Regions from separate parts of the Pontibacter sp. 13R65 genome, predicted to be linked through region 3. Evidence: riboswitches for the same ligand, from Rfam matches in the RefSeq annotation. Region 3 holds a riboswitch; each other region holds the start of a gene.
The links. Region 3 has a riboswitch for cobalamin ahead of ACMA1I_RS13835 (cysteine-rich CWC family protein). Riboswitches for the same ligand answer to the same signal wherever they lie in the genome.

Region 1 (4,151 bases), on a different contig from region 3:
GCCCAGTATATGGTTCTATTAGAGGCAAACTCTGGGTCGAGGGTCAGCCCTAGCAACCCACCCTGGCCTCTTGCGTCCACTTCTGGTATGCCCGTTATTTTCTCGCTTACCTGCCCATCCTGCGACACAAGGCGCATAGTTCCTTCTTTTTCTGTAATAAGGAAACGACCGTCAGGTAGAGTAGTAATGCCCCAAGGTTTTTTTAGCTGGTCGGTCAGCACCCGAACTTCATAGGCCGTATTTGTTTTAACGCCTGGTGCACGGGTTTGGCCCGGAAACGCCGGCTCATAACCAGCATCCTGCTCTCTGGTCTCTACAGGTTGGCCCGGTGCCTCGTTCCCGATGGCTTCTTGTTTACTTGCGTCGTTTGTGCCGCTATTGCAGGCATTTAATATAAGAAGTGATGCTGCTAAAACAGGTGCAATTTTTACCATGCTTTTTTTCTTTTTTAGTGGATAATAAATAGGTGAACGCGCAACCATGCCCAATGGTTAAGCACAATTTGGCCACTTGCTATCTTGTTGTGCCTAAAATACTTCCATGCAAGGCACTGATTTCGCGTCTTACTTTTCAACTGGTTTAACAGAATAACAAGTTAGTTTGTTTACCCTTCCTATGATTAACTTTGGTGCGGTAATTCTGATTCTCCAATAGATATTTAATCCAATAAAATGGGAATTACTTTTTACGGCTCACCCATTTGTTTTCTTTTAGCCAGAAGCGCCAGGGCAGTAGGGCATCGTCTCCGGCATAATCTATGCCTATGCGCGGGCCAATGGATATCTTCTCTGGAGGTACCTGCTCTCCTCTATCTTCAACCCAAATAATATCGCCTGTCAGGTTAGTGCCGTAGTGTTTTTTGCTGATGCCGAGGGCAATGCTCATCACGCCAGGCCCAGCGGTCAGATTTGGTTTAACAACAGGCATATTTCGGCGGAGTTGCATTTCCTCCAACCCATGTGTGGGTTCTATGGCACGTATGAGCACGGCATCGGCTTTGCCTTCTACATTCGTAATGATATTAAACAGATGGTAGATGCCATACACCAGGTACACATAAGCCACACCGCCCTGCTGGTACATAATTTCGGTGCGCTGCGTTCTTCGGTTAAGGTGAGCATGGCAGGCGCGGTCGTTTTCTCCTGAATAAGCTTCTGTCTCTACAATTCTGCCTCCTGTAAGCATGCCGCCTATGTTCGTGAAGAGGTATTTGCCAAGCAGATCCTGCGCCACTTGCACCACGTTGGGGCGGGTATAAAAAGAAAGAGGAAGCTTTTCTCCGGTTATCATTTGAACTGTTTTTGTTTTAGCTCCTGTATACTGCACTTAGCCACTTGTGTTTGATATAGCTTCGCCAAATTAAAAAATTTGAAATGACGGAAAAACGATGATCAGGATGTTATAGTAGTTTGGTTCAGAAACAAGTCCTCTTCTCTCATACACTGATTCACTCCATCAGAATCCCGCAAACCAACTATCAACAAGGCAGCAATTATTAGAATAAAAATATCCTTCAGAAGAGTTTGGGAGTTTTTGAGTCAGGGGTCCATGATTTGATTGAGGAACATTGTTGTCTCACTCATCCAAAGCTCCCCCCCTCCCAAACAACCATGAAGCCATTTAATAATTAGAAATCATCAAAAACTAACAGCTCAACAATTAGCAATCAACAACCGACTCAATTCTTCTAATAAAAACAGCCTTCCAGAGGTATTTAATGCCTGCTGAGGCACAAGGCTATGCCTCGCATCAATTTTAATTTCAGTTTAAATCAGAACAGTTTCCTACCTTTGCACCCAGATTGGTGGCTTGTACTACTACCTGCCGTAGCACGAGCCTTAAAAGGGAAGCAGGTGGAATACCTGCGCTGTTCCCGCAACTGTAATCTTCGACAAAGGGTTAGTTCACAACCACAGCCACTGTCCTGCAACCAGGATGGGAAGGCGAACTAACTGAAGAGAGCCAGGAGACCTGCCAGTTCGATTAGAATAGTCGTATGCTTTCGGGAAAAAAGCGGCACGGCCAGCGCCTTCACCTGCGTTAGCTACTCCTGCCACTGTACCCCCTTTTGCATGCTTCGGGATTTAAGCGGATGTATAGTGGAACAATTTACCATTCGTGGTGTACTTTTTTTGATGGTTTTCTGTTGTCTTGCCGTAATAGCAAGGGCGCAGCAGGATACCTCTATCTACCAGCTAAAAGCGGTGGAGGTGTTTGGCAAACCAGCCGAGGTTTTTGCGGCCGGTAGTCGGGTAAGTACTCTAGACAGCAGCTACCTGCGCACTTATGCCTCCGGCACTCTTGCCGAAGCCTTACAGACCCGCACTCCCCTGTACCTCAAAACATATGGAGCCAGCGGCATCTCCAGTGTCTCTTTCAGGGGCACTTCTGCTTCGCACACCGCTGTACTCTGGAACGGGCTTAATATTGCCATGCCCTCTTTGGGCCAGAACGATTTTGCCACGCTGCCCTTAAGCGGAATCGGGAGTGTGGCAGTGCAACATGGAGCAGCAGGAGCCCATTACGGTAACGGTGCCATTGGGGGCGCAGTGCTGCTTCAATCTCCGGAACAAGCAGGAAAAGGAATTGGGGCGGAGTTGCAACAGGAAGTTGGCAGCTTTGGGCGCTATTTCAGCAACGCCGCCGTGCGCTACAGCAGCAACAAGTTAACTGTGGGAGCCAGCGGCTATTGGCAGGAGGCGCAGAACAACTTCACTTACCACGACCTTGGCCGCTTTGGAGCACCAGAAACACGCCAGGAGCATGCACGGGTGCAACAGAAAGGGCTAACACAGGACCTAAAGTGGAAGCTGGCACCCAGAAGTTACCTTGCCTTCCGGAGCTGGTACACCTACACCCACCGGCAACTGCAACCCGCCATGGGAGCAGCCGCCAACAAAGCAGAGCAACTCGATAAGAACCTGCGCCTGATGGCCGAGTTCGGGTATACCAGCCGCATTGGCGAAACAACGGTAAAAGCAGCCTATTTTTCTGATTTCCTGCACTACACAGATGTTAGCAACAATTCTGTAACCGACATTAACACCTATCAGCTGCAAGCGGAGCAAACCTATACCTATGGCCAGAGCTGGAGCCTGCGGGGCGGCCTAAGCCTGCAACATTTTGCAGCCGATGTGCAAGGCTACGGTGGCCAGGTTTCAGAAGACCGTGCTGCTGCCTTTCTGCTCTTCCGCTACGACCCCACCCCACGGCTGGCCCTGAGCCTGAACCTGCGCCAAGCGTTTATAAAAGGCTACAACCCGGTACCTACTCCTACTCTGGGAGCCAACTGGCAGTTCATGAACTTAGGAGAACACCAGTTTTACTTAAAAGGAAATGTATCGGGCAGTTATCGGGTACCAACTCTGAACGAACGTTTCTGGAGACCAGGCGGCAACCCGCTGCTGAAGCCGGAGGAAGGCTGGCAAGCCGAAAGTGGTCTGCGCCACACCTACAGCAAAGGCAATTTTACGCTGGAGTCGGAAGCTACTGGTTTTTATATGCTCGTAGATAATTGGGTGCTTTGGGCAGAATCTGGGTTTGGGTACTGGACACCGCTGAACCTGCATAAGGTACGTTCGCAGGGCCTGGAGTTGAGCAGCAGAGCCACTACCGTGGTAGGTGAATTCCGGCCAGGCCTCTCGTTTGGCTACGCCCTTACCTCCACCCAGCAAATAAAGTCTTATGAGGGCTCCGCCGCTGAGCTAAACAGGCAACTGCCCTACGTGCCGCTGCACAAGGTTACCTTTTCCACCGATGCCGCCTGGCGCTTGTGGACCTTTACCGGCAACCTGCTCTATAATAGCGAGCGCTTTACAAATAACAACAACTCCAGCAGCATGCCTGGCTTTGCCTTGCTGGGGCTGGCACTGGGTCGGCAGTTTAATCTTGGCCCTGGCAGCCTCCACTGCACCCTGCGCGCCGACAATGTAACCAACACTGAGTATCAGACCATGGTCAACAGAGCCATGCCGCCGCGTGCCTACACCCTCAACCTTCGCTTTATAATCCCATAACTAAACTATACTAAACCTTAAACAATGAAAAGATTTACTTCTTTCCGCAGCATTTTTATGACTACTGCACTGGCAGCTGGCACGCTTGCCCTGAGCAGTTGCGAAGATAAAGCCTCCAGGCCAAAAGGCACCTAT
Region 2 (4,151 bases), on a different contig from region 3:
GAAAAAGGGAGCGGGCCAGGTGCGGCACAGCAATACCTATAAAGCCAATCGGACCACAGAAAGCGGTTATGCCGCCAGCCAGGATACTGGTGCTCGTAATGATGAGCAGGCGTGCCCGGTTAACAGTCAGACCCATGCTTCTGGCGTAGTTCTCTCCCAGCAGCAGGGCATCGAGGAGCTTAGAGGAGGAAAAAGAGAGAAGCAAACCGAAGGCAACAACACTTGCCAGCACATACAGGTGCGTTTCCGTCACTCCTCCCAATGATCCGAACGTCCACATCAGGTACTCTTTTATCTGCTCCGGCGCACTGAAGTACTGCCAGATGCTGATAATAGAAATAGTGATGTTGGCAATCATGACACCCACAATCAGCATGATGATATTGTCTTTTAGTCTGGCAGAGATGGCCACAATAAGGAGCAGGATAAAAGCTGCCCCCAGTGTAGAAGCAAGCACAATGAGCCAGCTGCCGGATATACCAAGCTCTTTGATGGTATACAGACTGGTAATGCTTCCGGCAGAGAGCATGACCAATGCTACGCCCAGGCTGGCCCCGGAGGTGATGCCCAGCACGGACGGGCCGGCCAGCGGATTACGGAAAAGGGTCTGCATCTGGAGACCGCTTACCGAAAGGCCACAACCTACCATAACGGCAGTCAGCGCCTTGGGCAGCCTGATTTTTTCTATGATATAGACCCATGCCGCATTATCAGATCCCTGCCCTGAGAGAATAGAAACCACCTCGCTGAGTGGAATAGAAACAGAGCCTAGCGCTACATCCAGGATAAAGCAAAGGACTACCAGCAAAAGGAGCCCGTAAATTGCTATATGGCTTACCTGGCTCTCCGGGTGTACTACCGAAGGCTCTGGAACAGGATATAATTTTCCTGCCATTACAAAAGCTGCTTGTAGTACACAAGTTCGTGTTCCGGCAGTAATTCAGGGTGCAGTATCCTGATGATGTCTGCAAGTATAAGGTGCGGGCTTACAGCCCCGGACTCCCAGTAATCGTTGGCGCCTCTGTTGTTTACCCGTTTGTTATTATTGTAGATGGTGCCCCGCTCAAAAGGCCTGAAGTCTTTATAACGCACATCTTTTGCGGCGATGTCTTTCTTACTATACACATAGCCCACATTCAGCCAGAAATCAGCCTGTAAAGCTACTGGCGCAACGGCTTCAAAGTCCAGTTGAAGGCTTCCTTTTTCCGCTACATGAGACCAGTGATAAGTCGTAGCGGCATCTTTAAGAAAGTGGGCCATATAGCTGTCTCCGTCGGGCACCGCCCAGATGTCCTTGTACGGCATTCCGGTGATGATGCTTGGTTTATCCGTAGTGCTCTTAGTTAGCGCGGCCAAACGGAGATACTCCTTCTCTACGTAAGCGAATTTTTCATTTACAAGTTCTTCCTTGTTTAAGAGTGCGGCCATCAGCTTCACCCATTCTGCACGGCCCAAAGGGGTGGTTTCGAGCCATTCGGTGTTCAGTAGCACCGGAATACCTGCACCAATCAAGGTTTGATAACGGCTAAAGGTGGCGTCGGGGCTTCCTACTGCCATCACGAGGTCGGGCTGCATGGCAATAAGTAACTCATCGTTCATCTCGCTGCCTCGGCCTACTTCTTTCACTTTACCGGCGGCTATGTTTTGTATCACGTGAGATGAAGAAACATACTTCAGATTTCCAAGCCCCACCAGTACATCGGCAGACTCCGCAAAATCTATAAGCCCCACATGCATAGACGACATACCAACTAAATGGCGTACCGGAATCTCTATTAACTGGGCATCAGGATAATGTGGGGGAGGAGGGGTGCCTCTTTGAACCAGGATGTATTGTAATGTATCAGATTTATTTTCGAAGTGATTCAGAATATGCACCACTTTGTAGTTGCCGTGGTATGATAGAGTAAATCCATTGGCGTGCTTTACCTCAGCCTTTTCCGGGAAAAGGTTTTGTGGCGTAGCAGTAGTGTTTTGGGAGACTTCTTTGGGAGTTTGCTCACAGGAGCTGGCCAACAGCAACAGACCGATGAGGCAGTTACAAACAAAAGAATGGGGGTAGGCGAACAGGAAAATCCCTTTCCTGCAGGCCTTCGCGGGTTTCCTGCTTTTTTTTATCATAGCTCTTAGCCTTTCTTCCGAAAGCTGTGAGTGGTATCTACAAAGGCAGGTCTTCTGACTTCCCCAAAGCTGACAGCCTTCCCATTCTATACAGAACAGTGGCATTATATTGTCAGCTTATTATCATGAGGTTACAGCAGCGGAGACTGTTCCAGATTCTCACCGGTATTCCCTTTTCAAGCAGACCCGTACTTTTTTTGAAGTACGGGTCCAGCTACCTATGTACAGGCAAAGGTATAAAGATTTATGAATTTAAAGCTAGACGAAGTAAAAGCTACTGCAAATGTTAAAGCCTCTCCAGAATGAAATTGCATCAACAGGCCTTTTGAGCCTGCCATTTCTTTACACATTCTGCCAGGCCATACTGCTTATATTTGGTGGTATCTCAAATAATTGTCTACTTTTGCCTTGTATTGGTTTCCCGGGAGGGAATTAATAGGGAATCCGGTGAGAGTCCGGAACAGTTCCCGCTGCTGTAAGCTCGAGTAGCGTTTTGTCAATCCTCTTGCCACTATCCATGTACCGGATGGGAAGGCCCGACAAATCAGAGTAAGTCAGAAGACCTGCCAGTACAAGCAATTTCCAATGCTTTCGGGTAAAAGGCTTGGGATAGTTAAACCTGTATTCCTTTAACTATTTTATTGTAATCAATCCTGCTGCTGCACCAACAGAAGCTTATGCTATCTGTTTGTGTACAGGCAGGTTATGTTTTCTATAAACAACGATAAAGCCGTGGGTAAGGACCTGACCAAAGTAAACAAAATCATTTTTATGTGTAGCGGGTTTACCTGCAACAAAAAAGGAGGCGAGGAAAATATCGTAGCCCTAAGAGCCTCTATTAAAGAAAACGCCTTAGAAGCGGAGGTACATACTATCAAAACTTTGTGCACAGGCCAGTGTGAAAGTGGCCCAACAATGCTTGTACACCCCGATGGTGTTTGGTACAGGGAGATGACCGTAAGCCGGGCGGAAAGAATTGTCACCAGCCATGTAATGCAGGGGCAGTTGCTGGAAAATATCCTGTTTAATGAAGGAGATGATGGCATGGACCCGGCAGAAGTTACTTCATCTAAACCTGCATGTAACTGATGCCATCCCCTCTACTTATTGAGTCTTTTGTACTGGGCGTACAGCACTCTTTTGAGGCCGACCATATGGCAGCCGTGTCTGTACTCAGTTCTGAAAAAGACAGCAATGCTAAGCTGCGCAACGTCATCTGGAAATCCAGCCAATGGGCGCTGGGGCATTCATTTACCCTGATTCTGCTAAGTATATGTGTACTACTGCTAAAATCTTCCCTGCCTGCCAGTATTAGTACAGTGGCAGAATGGGTGGTTGGGCCTATGATGGTCTGGATTGGCATCAGTACGATGCGCTTAGTCTTCAGAAAAGATAATCCAGTGGTGGTTCCCCTTGTAAAAGCGGAGAAGAAAGCTGCTGTTGTGCCCCGCTCTCTGGGCATAGGCATGTTGCATGGTGTGGCAGGTACGGGAGGTGCGTGCACGGTAGCTTTAACCATGGCCGCAGATGATGGCTACGCTGCGCTTTGGATTATCATCTATCAGTCTGTGGGCATTTTGCTGACCATGACCCTTTACGGTTACCTCCTCACGCTGTCCTTTTCCCATATGTTCAAGCGGAGCAGGTTCTTCTTTAAATACTTGATGGCTGCAGCCGGACTTTTCTCCATCGCCATAGGGCTTTATCCGGTGTTGGAACAGGTGTTTGGGCTGCTATAAAGTTTGTTTATAGCGGTGAAAGCAGTCTGTCAAGGCTAGTTTACTTGATCCGGCAATACTATCAGGAATAACCTTCTACTAGGCCTGGTCTTCATTTTTTATCAAGGAGAACAAAATAGAAGCCACATGAGAGAATTTAAGCGTCAGCGGGTGATACGATCCGATGGGAAAGCCATTAACCTCGTGCAGCGCCGGGGGCATTTGTCTTACTGCTATAATGCTTGCTGCTGTGGCAGGGTGGATAGGGGCTATGCACCTGTTCCGGTTGACTTGTATAAAAGCGAGTGGCTG
Region 3 (4,151 bases):
GAAAGTTAAATAAGTACTTCAGGTTTACCTGGAGCGCCTCTGCAACAGCATCGACAGTTCGCGACCTGATAAGTGTATTAGAAAACTTAGAAAATGCCTCATACCTGACCCTATAAACCTGACGACTATCCATTGCTGTCTGCTATTGCCCAAGTCTACGCCTCTAAAAAGCAGGCTCCAGTAACTCTTCGTCCAGCTTGCAGCCCCCTCTCTTTCGATACATTGCAGATGATCAGTTGCTTCATGGTGTTCAACACCTGGCCCACCAGCAAGATAGACTGCACTTTAACCCAGTTATTACGCAGCAAAGTAGCGTTGCTGCTCTGGCATTTAAACCTGTTTAACACAAAAGAAATTTGCAGACTCTGCATCATTTTGTCATAAACAGAGCGTACCTATGAGGTGACATCTTCATAACTGACCATACTGAATCTGCTGGATTGGGTAGTCGTAGGCATAAAAAGGTAAAAGGTAATCTTTTAACAAGGTACTATTAAAGCTCAAAGTTAAAACCATTTCTGCTCAAGTCAGCAATAATAAATTATTAAACTTTACATATACCTGCTTTTTACTGTATTTCAGTATTAGTTGAACTGAAGCTATAGTTAAGCTTTTACCTCCTGCCACAGTTGCACCAAACCGATAAATGATGGCTTATAGGCAGGCACTAAAAAGGCCAGCCTTCTACATCTTTAGTGCAGTTGTTAGCCCCTCCTGCAACAGCATAAGGTTTGCCCAGCAGTTTTAAACCTTTGCTACAGCGCCTCCTTGTTCTTTCCAGGCATTAAAACCGCCTGCTATATGCGCAACATGCTTTACGCCCATCTCCTGTGCTTTCTGGGCTGCCAGCGCAGACCGGCCACCACTTTTGCAGTAGAACACCAGTTCCGCATCCGATGCAAAAATGTCTTTATGGTAAGGGCTATGCGGATCAATGTAAAATTCCAGCATACCGCGCGAAGCATGAGTAGCGCCTGGCACTTTTCCTTCTCTAACCAGTTCCGGCTCATCGCGCACATCTATAAACCGAACATTTTTATGGTTGAGTAGCGCCATTGCATCTGTCACTTCATAGGTTTTTATCTGTTGGTTGGCTTCTGCCACCATTTCTTTTAAGGTCTTTTCCATTGTATTTGTTTTAAAAATGAATTTTGCTCTGTGCAATTTGTAAAAGAGTTGAAAATCTTGGGGAGCGAGGGCATGTGCAAAGCACAAAACAGGCTTATTTTGTAAGTCTGTACCGATTGTAACTGATTTAGCCTGATGGCCAATAATATTTATACTTACGTATTTCAGGCCAAACTGTCCTGTTTCCAAGCCTGCCCCATCATAAAAAACACGCTGCAGGTGGCCTGGCTGTAGAACCTGCAGCAAGAACCTGATACTTTTCATTATCTTCGACCTCGAAGTTCTTTACTTTATTCTTCCGGATATCAGGTATATGGGTAACACCACACTTAATAAGGAACCATGTGAAAATTACGGGCTGTGCCGCAACTGTAAGTAACAAAACGAGTTGTTGCCAACTAAAGTCCATTATTCCCAATTACGACGCGGGGTGAGAAGGACGGCAACTCTGCAGGGCGAAGAGGCGCTGCTGCAGCAAAACCAGGAAGCAGTGGCGCTTCGCAAATAATTGGCGCTCATTCATAAGCCAGCCGTAAAGGCACAAATTGCTGCTATTGCCTAACAGCAGGAACGCCTGCACCCGCTTTACAGGTGCAGGCCTTCCCTTTCTCAAATTCTGCTAATGAAAATAGCCTTCCGGGGGCAAAAACTTATTTTAACTTACATACCCTATGCCACACCACGAAGACAAAACCTGCCCCAGGTGCCAGCAGCCATTCGAATGTAAGGTTGGCTCTATTTTGCTTTGCCAGTGCAGTACCGTTCGCCTTACCGAGGCAGAGCGCCAGTACTTAAACACCCGCTACTCCGACTGCCTCTGCGCTACATGCATGAAAGAACTACAAACAGAATTTAACGTGCAGCAATTTGAACAGAAGCTGAATCGCCTCATGAACCAGTTGCGGCAGTAGAGTTTTAGCCTTACCCAAATACACTGTTAGAAGCTGTAAGTATATACAAGCGAGTATAAGGTGCACAAGGCTAAAAACACTCCCGAAAGGCCTTTTGTATTAGCAGAATTTGCAATGTGTGTATTTTCGTCACCGCGTACTCAATGGTGGAGCTAAGTCCATGTTACAGGCAAGGCCGCAACCCATTGCCAAGCGAACATAACTCTGACTCCATTTTAGGCAAGTACAAGTTACAAACGTTATCAGCCAGTAATATAGAATGCTTAGCATCAGAATGAGGCTGTTTACTAAAAATTTTAAATAAATTATTAAAATGATCATAACTAAAAGTTCTTAACCTGAAGAATTCCGTATAGCAAACTAAATTATATTTATAATTATTTTAACTATAATAAGCTCGTTACGCATCCGAGTGGCTTGTACTCCCAAAACTATTCTGTAAGAGTCCACGCCATTTCAGGATACATTCTTAGCCTCCATATCTTTATTAGCTCCTCCTTCTCCACGCGCCTCTTACAGGCCTTACCAGTTGAAGTGCTTTCTGCATCCCAGAAACGACCATTATTTAAGGCTATGAAAAAGAGCTATCTGAATTTTTTAAGAATTTTAGGATCTGTTAATCCAAAGTTGGCTATCGTGTTTTTAAGCATGGGCAGCAGTCTTCTTCTGATATTTGCTGTCATGCCACCGAAGGATGTAGTGGCATCAAAAATAACTGGCTTAAGTGTCAAATTAAACTCTGCTGCCCCCTCTATGAGCAGCCTCACAGCCTTCACGCCAGATGCCTTCTCCAGCTTTAAGAGAAAATTGGCAAAGACAGTTTTGGTGCAGACATCGTCAAGCAACGCTTATATGGTAGTCGAGAATCTTGATAAATTTCCGGCACCAGATCGCTTCACTGCTTCACGTATCCAAATACCGTGGCGAAGAACAAATCCTGACGGTACCTTTACAGCTTACAACGCTAATCATGATAAACTAAGGCTAAAGATCAGCAACCGAGGCACCGGAACACTTACTATTAACAGCCTTACCCTTAGTAATACCACTGCCTGGAAAATAATCTCCATCAATGGCTCCACGCCATCCTTGCCCAGAAGCTTAAGCACCGGAACCTCTGTAGAGGTACTCATACAATTTGTTGCGAAGGATTTGGGAGGCCGGGTTAAAGTTCTTAACAATACCCTTACCATCAACTCCAATGATGCCTTACATCCTGTTAAAGAGGTAAAGCTGCATGGCCTGTGGCAGTATAAGGGAGAAGGTAATAACGAGCCTTATGCCCAGGAGATTATCAATGCCTTCGGCTTAAAAACAGTAGTAGGGTTTAATGCCAACGACGGCTCTTCTAACCGAGGTACCGTAGCGGTTCCAAATTCTGATGAGGTTCTTTCGCCCTATTTCATAAGGGCAGACTTATCTAAGCCAGTGTACGTAATTCAAATGGCAGCTTACCACGGGTGCTGCAGTCAGACAGAAAAAATTGAGTGGCACGCCAAGGGGAGCACGGCCGTTAACAGTATATTCACGCATATAGGGCTGGATGGCCAGACGCTACTGCCAAGAAAGGGAAACACTAATCTAGTGCCTGCAGATGGTTCCTTTTCACCCTCAGGTGCTTTCGGACTGAAAATACAGAAATCCTACACCGACAGATCCTTAAACTACCAGGGCAAAATCGGTGTCCGGATCTGGAAGGCCAGGGATGCTAACGGCAACATTGTTCCGAATGCTTATATCATGGCCATGGATTACCTGACATCCACAGGCGTTAACTACGACTATCAGGACAATATCTATTATGTGAGCAATTTAAAACCCGAAACTGGCTCAGCTCATTTCTCTGAGTTGGCTGCAACACCCTCAGCTGTCTCCTTTGGTTCTCTGCTAACTGGTAGCAGCAAAACCATAAGTGTTAACCTGAAGAACCTCGGGAAAACTTATGCGGGTGGCAATGATCCATCTATTCAACTCACAAGTGTGGCAAATATAACCGGCACAAACCGGTCCGAATTCTCGGTTACCGCTATCCCCACTACAGCACTTGCTCCACAGGGTAGTATCAACTTGTCGGTCAGCTTTAAGCCCACCACCCGGGGATTAAAAAATGCT

Region 1: it holds a riboswitch for cobalamin, as region 3 does, so the genes downstream of both, ACMA1I_RS01490 (TonB-dependent receptor) here and ACMA1I_RS13835 (cysteine-rich CWC family protein) in region 3, are expected to answer to the same signal.
Region 2: it holds a riboswitch for cobalamin, as region 3 does, so the genes downstream of both, ACMA1I_RS20690 (ABC transporter substrate-binding protein) here and ACMA1I_RS13835 (cysteine-rich CWC family protein) in region 3, are expected to answer to the same signal.

The regions. Positions count from the first base shown of each region.
Region 1 is NZ_JBLIQL010000001.1:347,977-352,127, reverse strand. Features, by position in the region: gene ACMA1I_RS01500 (PQQ-dependent sugar dehydrogenase) at 1-434, opposite strand, end outside; gene ACMA1I_RS01495 (DNA-3-methyladenine glycosylase) at 679-1,290, opposite strand; cobalamin riboswitch at 1,786-1,994, shown strand; gene ACMA1I_RS01490 (TonB-dependent receptor) at 2,100-4,016, shown strand; gene ACMA1I_RS01485 (DUF5074 domain-containing protein) at 4,041-4,151, shown strand, end outside.
Region 2 is NZ_JBLIQL010000026.1:36,939-41,089, forward strand. Features, by position in the region: gene ACMA1I_RS20685 (iron ABC transporter permease) at 1-895, opposite strand, end outside; gene ACMA1I_RS20690 (ABC transporter substrate-binding protein) at 895-2,121, opposite strand; cobalamin riboswitch at 2,148-2,358, opposite strand; cobalamin riboswitch at 2,519-2,707, shown strand; gene ACMA1I_RS20695 ((2Fe-2S) ferredoxin domain-containing protein) at 2,827-3,210, shown strand; gene ACMA1I_RS20700 (hypothetical protein) at 3,210-3,860, shown strand; gene cobN (cobaltochelatase subunit CobN) at 3,987-4,151, shown strand, end outside.
Region 3 is NZ_JBLIQL010000010.1:164,807-168,957, reverse strand. Features, by position in the region: gene ACMA1I_RS13850 (hypothetical protein) at 1-133, opposite strand, end outside; gene ACMA1I_RS13845 (hypothetical protein) at 156-374, opposite strand; gene ACMA1I_RS13840 (rhodanese-like domain-containing protein) at 745-1,128, opposite strand; cobalamin riboswitch at 1,419-1,628, shown strand; gene ACMA1I_RS13835 (cysteine-rich CWC family protein) at 1,800-2,039, shown strand; gene ACMA1I_RS13830 (hypothetical protein) at 2,624-2,884, opposite strand; gene ACMA1I_RS13825 (malectin domain-containing carbohydrate-binding protein) at 2,892-4,151, shown strand, end outside.